Regions from separate parts of the Kocuria sp. CPCC 204721 genome, predicted to be linked through region 2. Evidence: predicted binding sites of a transcription regulator. Region 2 holds the regulator's gene; the other holds the start of a gene.

What was found. Region 2 encodes HrcA, which represses chaperone genes, less so after heat shock. Its sites were predicted from a motif close to TTNGCACTCGNNNNNNNCGAGTGCNAA; they were not measured.
Region 1: groL (chaperonin GroEL) is a predicted target of HrcA. The motif match lies at 1,456-1,482, and genes of this name have one in related genera.

What each region holds. Positions count from the first base shown of each region.
Region 1 is NZ_JAVKPO010000005.1:32,274-37,281, reverse strand. Features, by position in the region: gene groL (chaperonin GroEL) at 1-1,310, opposite strand, end outside; gene RF637_RS06545 (hypothetical protein) at 1,567-1,893, opposite strand; gene RF637_RS06540 (DUF3263 domain-containing protein) at 2,045-2,269, opposite strand; gene RF637_RS06535 (uracil-DNA glycosylase) at 2,329-3,012, shown strand; gene RF637_RS06530 (siderophore-interacting protein) at 3,032-3,883, shown strand; gene RF637_RS06525 (threonine/serine exporter family protein) at 3,888-5,008, opposite strand, start outside.
Region 2 is NZ_JAVKPO010000002.1:113,818-118,825, forward strand. Features, by position in the region: gene RF637_RS03195 (DUF3097 family protein) at 1-532, opposite strand, end outside; gene hrcA (heat-inducible transcriptional repressor HrcA) at 696-1,718, shown strand; gene dnaJ (molecular chaperone DnaJ) at 1,781-2,923, shown strand; gene RF637_RS03210 (16S rRNA (uracil(1498)-N(3))-methyltransferase) at 2,920-3,681, shown strand; gene RF637_RS03215 (GerMN domain-containing protein) at 3,704-4,660, opposite strand; gene RF637_RS03220 (PhoH family protein) at 4,805-5,008, shown strand, end outside.

The DNA.
Region 1 (5,008 bases), on a different contig from region 2:
CCGGTCGCCTCGTCCCCGGACAGCCCGAGGGACTCGAAGACCTTGGCACCGGCCTGGATCAGGGCCACGCCACCACCGGCGACGATGCCCTCCTCCACGGCGGCCTTGGCGTTGCGCACGGCATCCTCGATGCGGTGCTTGCGCTCCTTGAGCTCGACCTCGGTGGCGGCACCCGCCTTGAGGACGGCCACTCCGCCGGCCAGCTTGGCCAGGCGCTCTTGCAGCTTCTCGCGGTCGTAGTCGGAGTCGGAGTTGTTGATCTCCGCGCGGATCTGGGCCACGCGACCCTCGATCTCCTCCTGCGTACCGGCGCCGTCCACGATGGTGGTCTCGTCCTTGGTCACCACGACCTTGCGGGCCTGGCCCAGCAGGTCGATCGTGGCGGACTCGAGCGACAGGCCCACCTCTTCGGTGATGACCTGGCCGCCGGTGAGGATCGCGATGTCCGCAAGCTGCGCCTTGCGGCGGTCACCGAAACCGGGAGCCTTGACGGCCACGGACTTCACGGCACCGCGCATCTTGTTCAGCACGAGCATGGCGAGCGCTTCGCCGTCCACGTCCTCGGCGATGATCAGCAGCGGCTTGCCGGCCTGCATGATCTTCTCGAGTACGGGGACCAGGTCCTTCACGGCGGAGATCTTGGAGTTGACGATCAGGATGTAGGGGTCCTCGAGGACGGCTTCCTGACGGTCGGCGTCGGTCACGAAGTAACCGGAGAGGTAGCCCTTGTCGAAGCGCATACCCTCGGTCAGCTCGAGGTCCAGCCCGAAGGTGTTGGACTCCTCGACGGTGATGACACCTTCCTTGCCGACCTTCTCCATGGCCTCGGCGATGAGCTTGCCGATCTCCGGGTCCGCGGCGGAGATGGACGCGGTCGCGGCGATCTCCTCCTCGGTCTCGATCTCCTTGGCGGAGGACAGCAGCTGCTCGGTCACGGCGGCCACGGCCTTCTCGATGCCACGCTTGAGGGACAGCGGGTCCGCACCGGCGGCCACGTTGCGCAGGCCCTCCTTCACGAGGGCCTGGGCCAACACCGTGGCTGTGGTGGTGCCGTCACCGGCGACGTCGTCGGTCTTCTTGGCGACCTCCTTGACGAGCTCGGCGCCGATCTTCTCGTACGGCTCCTCGAGCTCGATCTCCTTGGCGATGGACACGCCGTCGTTGGTGATCGTGGGGGCGCCCCAGGACTTCTCGAGGACCACGTTGCGTCCGCGCGGGCCGAGGGTGACCTTGACGGCGTCCGCGAGGGTGTTCAGGCCCCGCTCGAGGCCGCGGCGGGCTTCTTCGTCGAATGCGATCATCTTTGCCATGTGTTTCGTCCCTCCTGGACGGTTGACAAACAAGACTTGTCATCACGATGCCCGCGACGGACGGTGCCGCGCCGCGATCCTCACCGCGCCGCAACCACCTCACCGTGATGTCACTCGTCCGCCGCGCGACCACCACCGGACCCGGTTAGCAGTCCACGCGACTGAGTGCTAATCCCATAGTGGCACTCGTCATGCCGGAACCGCAAACGCCCTGCGTCCAGTGGACTCAGGTTTCGTCCCCGGCTGAACGGGCGGCTCAGGCGGCCGCGGGGGCTCCGGGCACGACGTCGCTCGCGGCCGTCCCGAGCGCCACGGCACCCACCGCGGAGGCACCGGCCGCGGCGTCGTCGTCCGCGGACACCGCAACGGCTGCGGCGGGGAGGGCGAGCGCTTCCTGGGCCGTGCGCGGGGCGTTCACGAAGGCCACCGCCCCCAGGACGAGGGCGAGCACACCGGTCACGAGGATCGCCAGGAACTTGCCCCGGGACCCCGCTCGGGCGTTCGGGTTATGGCCCCGGTGGGCACCCTGCCGGGCGCCGTCCTCGGGGACGTCGTCGAACTCGTCACGGGGGTACTCGCTCATGCTGTGGCTCTCCTCAACGAACGGCGGGATCGGGGGCGCCGACCCGCGGGTGCCGGGACCGTGGGACGGCGTGCGCCCCGCCTGCCGGACCCGCGGCGGTCAGGGGTCCGCGGTGCGCTGCCCACTATCCCACGCGCACCCGGGGACCCACTCAGCGATTGCGCGCGCGGCGCAACCGGGAGATCAGCATGGGGGCGTGGCGCGCGGCGGCCTCTGAGGAGATCAGGGCGTTGAGCCGTTGATAGTAGTGCACGGGGCTCAACCCCAGGCGGGAGCGGATCGCGGACTCCTTGGCGCCGCGGTACTTCCAGTGCTCGGACTCCAGGTCCAGGATGGCCCGGTCGAGCTCGTCGAGGCCGTCGCCCGTGGTAGACATGGGCTCAACCCTAACGCTCCGGGCGGCACCCGGAGGCCGCACGCCCTGGAGGTCGCACCGTGAACACCCCGCCCCCGTTGCACGAGATCATGAACGAGGAGTGGGCCCGTGCCTTGCAACCCGTGGAGCCGCAGATTCGGGCCGTGGGCGAGTTCCTGCGCGCCGAACACGCCGAGGGCCACCACACCCTGCCCGCTGGGGACCACATCTTCCGCGCGCTGCGCGAGCCGATGTCCGCGGTCAAGGTGTTGATCGTGGGCCAGGACCCCTACCCCACCCCGGGCCACGCGATGGGCCTCTCGTTCTCGGTGGCCCCGGACGTGCGCCCGATCCCGCGGTCCCTGCAGAACATCTACAAGGAACTGCACTCCGATCTGGGGATCACGCCGCCCGCGCACGGGGACCTGTCCTCGTGGGCCGAGCAGGGCGTCATGCTGCTCAACAGGGTCCTCACGGTGCGCGCGGGCTCCCCCGCGTCCCACCGGGGCAAGGGCTGGGAAGCGGTCACGGAGTGCGCGATCCGCGCGCTCGGGGCGCGCGAGCAACCGCTCGTCGGTATCTTGTGGGGTCGCGACGCCCGCGGCACCAAGGACTGGCTGGGTGGGGCGCCCACCGTGGAATCGGTGCACCCGTCCCCGTTGTCCGCATCCCGGGGGTTCTTCGGTTCCCGCCCGTTCTCCCGCGCCAACGAGCTGCTGCAACAACAGGGCGCCCAGCCCGTCTCGTGGGAACTGCCCGCGTAGCAACACCTACGCTGGACGCATGGCACAAACTCCGGCGCGACCCCGCAAACCCCAGCTCAACCTCACGGTTACGGACCGGATTCAGCTCTCCCCGGGCATGGTGCGCGTGGTGTGCAGGATCGAGAACGCCGAGCAGTTCCAGGACATGGAGGCGCCGGAGAAGTACGTCAAGCTCGTCTTCTTCTCCGCAGCCACGCTCGCGGCGACCGCGCCCGGCGCGTTCCCCGACTACTGGGCCGCGCGCGAAAGCGCCGCACCCCAGGACCAGCCCGTCACGCGGCACATGACCCTGCGCCACACGGAACCCGACGCCGAGACCGTATGGATCGACGTCGCCCTGCACGGCACCGAAGGCTATGCGGGGCCGTGGGCGGATGCCGCGTCCCCCGGCGACCGGATCGTGGCGCTCGGCCCGGGCGGCAAGTGGCTCCCGGATCCGGCCGCCGCGTGGAGCGTCTTCGCTGGCGACGACGCCGCCGTCCCCGCCGTGCTCGCGAACCTCGAGGCGCTGCCCGCCTCGGCGCGCGGAGAAGCCGTCCTCGAGGTCGAGGACGCCTCCCACGAACTCGACCTCACCGACCTCGCGATCCCCGAGGGCGTCCGGGTGCGCTGGGTGCACCGCGCCGCTCAGCGGGACGGTGAGCGCGCCCTCGTGACGGGACTCGCGAACGCCGCGTGGCCCGAGGACACCGCGGGGGTGCAGGCGTTCGTGCACGGCGAGCGCGAGGCCATGAAGGCTGCCCGGAAGGAACTGCTCGACGTCCGCGGGCTCGAGCGTTCGCAGGTATCCCTGTCCGGGTACTGGGCGGCCGGGCGGGCCGAGGAGACGTTCCAGGCGGAGAAGAAGCTGCCCGTGGGCAAGATCCTCTGACCGGTCAGCGGCGGCGGTTGCGCCGCTGGGAGAGGTACTGCATCCGCTCGATGAACGGGCGCATGAGGTACTTGGCGAGCACTACGCCCGCCGCGAGCAGCACGATGGACACCATGGCGTTGACGAGTCCCGTGATGCCGTCCCCCGTGGTCTCGTTCTCCACGGTGATCGCGTACATTCCGCGGAACAGGCTCAACCCGGGCAGCAGGTAGGTCATCGCGGGGATCGCGAGGATCGCCTGCGGGATCTTGGCCCTCGCCGCGAGCAGCGCGGCCACGCAACCGCTCGCCACAGCCCCCACGCCCGTGGCCAATCGTGTGCTGGGATCGAAGCTGCCGATGCCGTGGTAAAAACCGAGGCCCACGAGGGCCGCGGCCACGGCGGGCAGCAGGTGACGCGGCTTCGCCTGCATAGTGATCGCGATCAGAGCGGTGGAGATCAGCATGAACAGCGTGTTGGTCATGGCTGCCGCGGGTGTGAACCCGGACTGGGAAACGTCAATCCGTGGGACCCCCAGGTGCGCGGACAAGGTGATCCCCAGGGCGATCCCGGCCACGATCCCCAGGAACGCCATGGCGGTGGACAGTAGTCGTCCGGCCGCGGTCACGGGGAAACCGTTGATCGCGTCCTGCATCGTGGAGACCATGCGGGTGGTGGGCAACAGCATGATGATTCCACCGGCGATGACCCTGGGCGGGGACACCTCGACCCCCACCGCCGAGATCAACAGGGCACCGAGCGTGACCACCAGGGCGTTGGCCGCGAGGGAGAAGAACTCCGGGATCCGCCACGCCCCCAGTTTCGCCGTGACGGACTGCACCACCACGGAGGAGACCACGGCCACGAGCGCACCGGCCGGGCTGCCGCCGATCGCCAGCGTGATGGTCCCCGCCGCGATCACCGTGGCGAGCCACACGACCCACTTGGGGTAGGGCTTGGGCCGGGCGTTGATCCGGGCGAGCTCCCGTTCGGCGTCCCGCAGGGGCGTGTTGCCCTCGATGATCCGGGTCACGAGCTGATGGGAGTCCGCGAGACCCGAGTAGTTGTCGGTCCATGAACGCACCACGCGCATCACGGTGTGGCTCGAGGTCGAAGAATCGCCCCACGGGTCCTGGCCGGTGCGCG
Region 2 (5,008 bases):
GGTGGTCCACGAGGATCCCGAGCCGGCGCTGCGGGCCGGGGTGGAACTCGGCGATGGCTGAGGGGAGGTCGTCGATCCCGTGCAGGGGTTCCACCACGGTGCCCTCGACCGCGAGGTCGTGGCCCCACACCTTGGCCACGAGCTCGGCGTCGTGGTACCCCTCGACCCACACACGCGACTCCTTGGCCACGGACGCGCGCAGGTTCTCGACCTCGACCGACCCCGACCGCGTGATCCGGGGCTTGGCCGGGGCGCTGCGGGTCTCGGGCGGGCCCAGCCGCACGGGTTCGCCGTCCAGGAGGAAGCCCGGGCCCAGGGGGAAGGACTTCACGCGCCCGTGCCGGTCCTCCAGACCCACCACGCGCATCCCGCCGATGGTCTCCACGCCCACGACGGCGCCCACCCACCCGGTCTCCACGTCCTCGAGCACCATGTCCCGGGCCACGGGGACGTCCCGGGAGACGGCACCGGTGCGGGCGACGTCGGGACTGCCTAGGTCCTGGGGACCCCAGGACCAGCCGGATGCGTTCACGGGCGACTCCTCGACGTCGTGCCGCGGCGCGAGCGCGCCGCCGGGCAGGCGAATCAGCCGCGAGCGTATCAAAATCGGCCCCTGACCCACGGGCCCTGGACTGCCAGGATTAGCACTGTGAACTCTTGAGTGCCAGAATTGCCAGCAACGGGAGGTGAGACACATGGAGCATCCGCGCCGAGCGCAGATCCTGCGCGCCATCGTGGAGGACTACGTCCATTCGCGTGAACCCGTGGGGTCCAAGGCGCTCGTGGAACGCCACCGCCTACCCGTCTCCTCCGCCACGGTGCGCAACGACATGGCCGCCCTCGAGGAGGACGGGCTGATCGTGGCCCCGCACACGAGCTCGGGGCGGATCCCCACGGACCGAGGTTACCGCGAGTTCGTCAACCAGATCGCAGCCCTGGAGCCCCTCACCTCCGCCCAGCGCCGCGCGATCCAGGTGTTCATGGACGGCGCCCAGGACCTGGACGACATTATGGAGCGCACCGTGCGCCTGCTCGCCCAGCTCACCCACCAGGTGGCCGTGATCCAGTATCCCGTGCGCACCGGGATCACCGTGCGCCACGTGGAACTCGTGGACGTGGGGGACGCCCGCGTACTCGTGATCCTGATCCCCACCACCGGACGCGTGGCCCAACGCACCGTGGAACTGCCCGTCACCCTGACCGAGGCCCAGCTGCTGGAGCTGCGCGCCCACGTGCTCGCACGCCTGCTCGGCACGCCCGTGGAAGACGTCCCCGACGCCGCCGTGACCCTGCCCCCGGCCCTGCCCGAGGAACTGCGCGACGCCGGGACCGCGGTGACCGGGGCGCTCGCGGTGCTCGCAGCGGTGTCGGACGAACACCGCCTGGTGATGGCCGGGACCGCGAACCTCGCGCGCTTCAGCGGGGACTTCCCGCAGAGCATCTCCCCGGTGCTCGAGGCGCTTGAGGAACAAGTGGCCATGCTGCGATTGTTGTCCGAGATGCAGCAGGACGAACGCGGGGTCGCGGTGCGCATCGGCTCCGACCACAGCGACGACCCCCTGGCGGAGGCGTCCGTGGTGGCCACGGGTTACGGTCCGCACGCCGCGTCCAAGGTGGGAGTCGTGGGGCCCACACGCATGGACTACCCCACGACCATGGCCTCCGTGCGCGCGGTGGCCCGCTACCTGTCCAAGAACCTGGGGGCTGAGCGCACGTGAGCGCTGCCCGCCCCGCTCGACCGTAGAACCGTAGAACCGACGAAAGAAGAAACGACGACATCGTGAGCGATCACTACGAAACCCTCGGCGTGAGCCGGGACGCCAGCGCCGAAGAGATCAAGCGCGCCTACCGCAAGAAGGCCCGCAAACTTCACCCGGACGTGAACCCCTCACCCGAGGCCGCCGAGGAGTTCAAGCGCGTCTCCCACGCCAATGACGTCCTCTCCGACCCGGACAAGCGCCGCGTCTACGACGCCACGGGCAACGAGAACGGCACGGACACTGGCTTCGGCGGGGGCTTCCCCGGTACGGGCTTCGGCTTCTCCGACATCTTCGAGACGTTCTTCCAGGGCGCGGGAGCCGGTGGCCAGCGCGGCCCCCAGTCCCGCACCCGCCAGGGCCAGGACGCCCTGATCAACGTGCGGATCTCCCTCAAGGACGCCGTGTTCGGCATGGAGAAGGACATCACGGTGGACACCGCCGTCGTGTGCCCCACGTGCCAGGGCACGTGCTGCCAGCCCGGCACGAGCCCCGTGACGTGCACCATGTGCCGCGGCTCCGGCCACATGCAGTACCAGCGCCAGTCCATCCTGGGCATGGTCACCACCCAGGCCCCGTGCTCCCAGTGCAACGGTTTCGGCACCGTCATCGAGAGCCCCTGCCACGAGTGCTACGGCGAGGGCCGCGTGCGCGACCGCCGCCCCCTGACCGTGAAGATCCCCGCCGGCATCCAGTCCGGCAACCGCATCCGCCTGGGTGGCCAGGGTGAGGCCGGCACCGCCGGCGGACCCAACGGCGACCTCTTCGTGGAACTCAAGGTGGATCCGGACCCCACCTTCCTCCGCGAGGGCGACGATCTCCACGCCCGCCTGCGTATCCCCATGACCGCCGCCGCGCTCGGCACCACCGTGAGCCTCGAGACGTTCGACGGCGCTCGCACGGTGGACGTCGATCCCGGTACCCAGTCCGGTGCGACCGTCACGCTCGACGACTTGGGTGTCACCCACCTGCGGGGCAAGGGCCGCGGGGACCTCAAGGTGCACTTCGAGGTGGAGACCCCCAAGGACCTCTCCTCCGAACAGCGCGAACTGCTCGAGCGACTCGCCGAGCTGCGCGGTGAGGAAGCGGCGGACGGCACGACCGTGAACACCAACCACTCCGGTGGGTTCTTTTCCCGGTTGCGGGACCGGTTCAACGACCTGTGACCAACCCCGTCTTCCACGTCCCCGCCGGGGACCTCTCCCGGGCGCGCCCGGGGGAGGTCCTGGACGTCGCGGGTCCCGAGGCCAAGCACGCGGTGACCGTGCGGCGCCTGCGCGCGGGGGAGGCCCTGGACCTCGTGGACGGGCACGGCACCCGTGCGGTGTGCACGTTCGACTCCGGGGCCAAGGACCGGATGAGCGTGACCGTCCACGAGATCCACCACGACGCCGCGCAGCAGCCGGAGTTCACGCTGGTGCAGGCACTCGCCAAGGGGGACCGGGACCTGCAGGCCGCGGAGGCCGCCACGGAACTCGGGGTCTCCCGGGTGATCCCGTGGCAGGCGGAGCGCAGCATCGTGCGCGTCCACGCGGACCGCGCGGCCAAGCTCATGGCCAAGTGGGACTCCACCCTGGCCGCGGCGGCCAAGCAGTCGCGGCGCGCCCGCTGGCCCGAACGCGGTGACTGGGTGGATACCGCGGGTCTGGCCCGGCTGATCGCTGCGGAACCCCAGATGCTGTGGCTCGTGCTGCATGAATCGGCGAGCACACGTTGGTCCACCCCGGACGTGACCCGGTGGGGTGATCGGTCCCGGATCGCGGTGATCGTGGGCCCGGAGGGAGGGATCGGTGACGGAGAGCTTGAGGCGTTGTGCGCCGCCGGTGCTCAGCCGATGCGCCTGGGGACCACTGTCATGCGATCGTCCACCGCGGGACCCGCGGCACTGGCCGCGCTGCACGCGGTGCTCGGGCTCTGGGACTGACCCGGGACCCAACGGGGAGGGCTCAGTCCCCGGCGCGCACCGTGATCGCGTGATCGTCGGACACGGTGGTGCCGGAATCGTCCGTGCCGCTCACGCGCACGGTGTACGTCCCGGGGTCGAGCGTGACACTCGTGCGTAGTTCCGTGCCCGTGGTCGGATCCGAGCCGGGGGAAGCGGGTGCGATGTTCCCACTGTGCACGACGCGGTCGTCCTCGAGCACCTCCCAGCGGGCGTCACGCACCGAGGGCAGCACGCGGGCGAAGACCGTCACGGGGCTCTTGGGTTCCGCCCCGGTCTGGGGGTCGACGAGCCACACGGGCGCGGCCAGTGCAGAGTCACGCGTGAGCGGGGCATTAAGTTCCACGGCTCCGAAGGCCTTGTACCCGCTCTGCCCGTTCACGAGGACCCGCACCTCCTTGGCCGTGGACGAGTCCAACAGCCCGGCGGTCACAGCCGCCGCGGAGACCGTGTACACCATTTGCTGCAGTGCGACCCGCGCGTCCTGCGAGGAGAGTTGGGAGGCGAACGCGGCGGCGGGCAGGTCCACGGTGATGGTTCCGTCCGGCGACACGGAGGTGCCCACGGTGTCCACGGCGGACCACAGGGACCGGTAGTCCGGGTCCGCGGGGGTGGCCGAGGTGACCATGAGTGCCGCCTGGGCCACGGGGTCGGTCGTGTCCTGGGAGGTCGGGGTGCGGAACTCGCGGAACAGGTAGCGCGATTGGTCCCCGGTGCCCACCCAGTACACGGGGGCCTGTTCGGTGGCCACGCCTTCCATCGCCGTGTCCGTGTTCATGGGTGCGGAGGCGATCCCGGGGGCGGCTTCGGAGTTGTGGTCCGGTCGGTCGGCGGCGGTCCCGCACGAGGCCACGACCGCGGCGAGCGACACGGCGAGCGCCCCCGTCGCGGCGCGCCGAAGTCCGCCGGGCGCGGTGGCGCGACGACGCTGCGGCTCGGTCGTTCCTGCGGGATTTTTCACGGCTACACAACTTACCCACCGGGAGCCACGGGCGCTAACGTCGCACGTGGATCCGGGCGGACCGTTATTGGATTGCAACCTGCGGCGTGCGAGCCCGTCGGTCCCGGCGGGTCCGGGTCCGCGCGCACCGGTAGGCTGGACCCGATGAGCGAACCAACCGAAGGGACCGAGGCACTGAGCACTCCGCCCACCGAACGAACCCGCGTCACCGTGCACGTACCGGATCGGGAGACCGCCGTCCGGACCTTGGGTCACGGGGACGCGACCTTACGTCTGCTCGAGCAGCAGTTCCCGGCCGTGCGGATGACCGTGCGGGACCTGGACGTGGCCCTCGAGGGGCCCGTGATC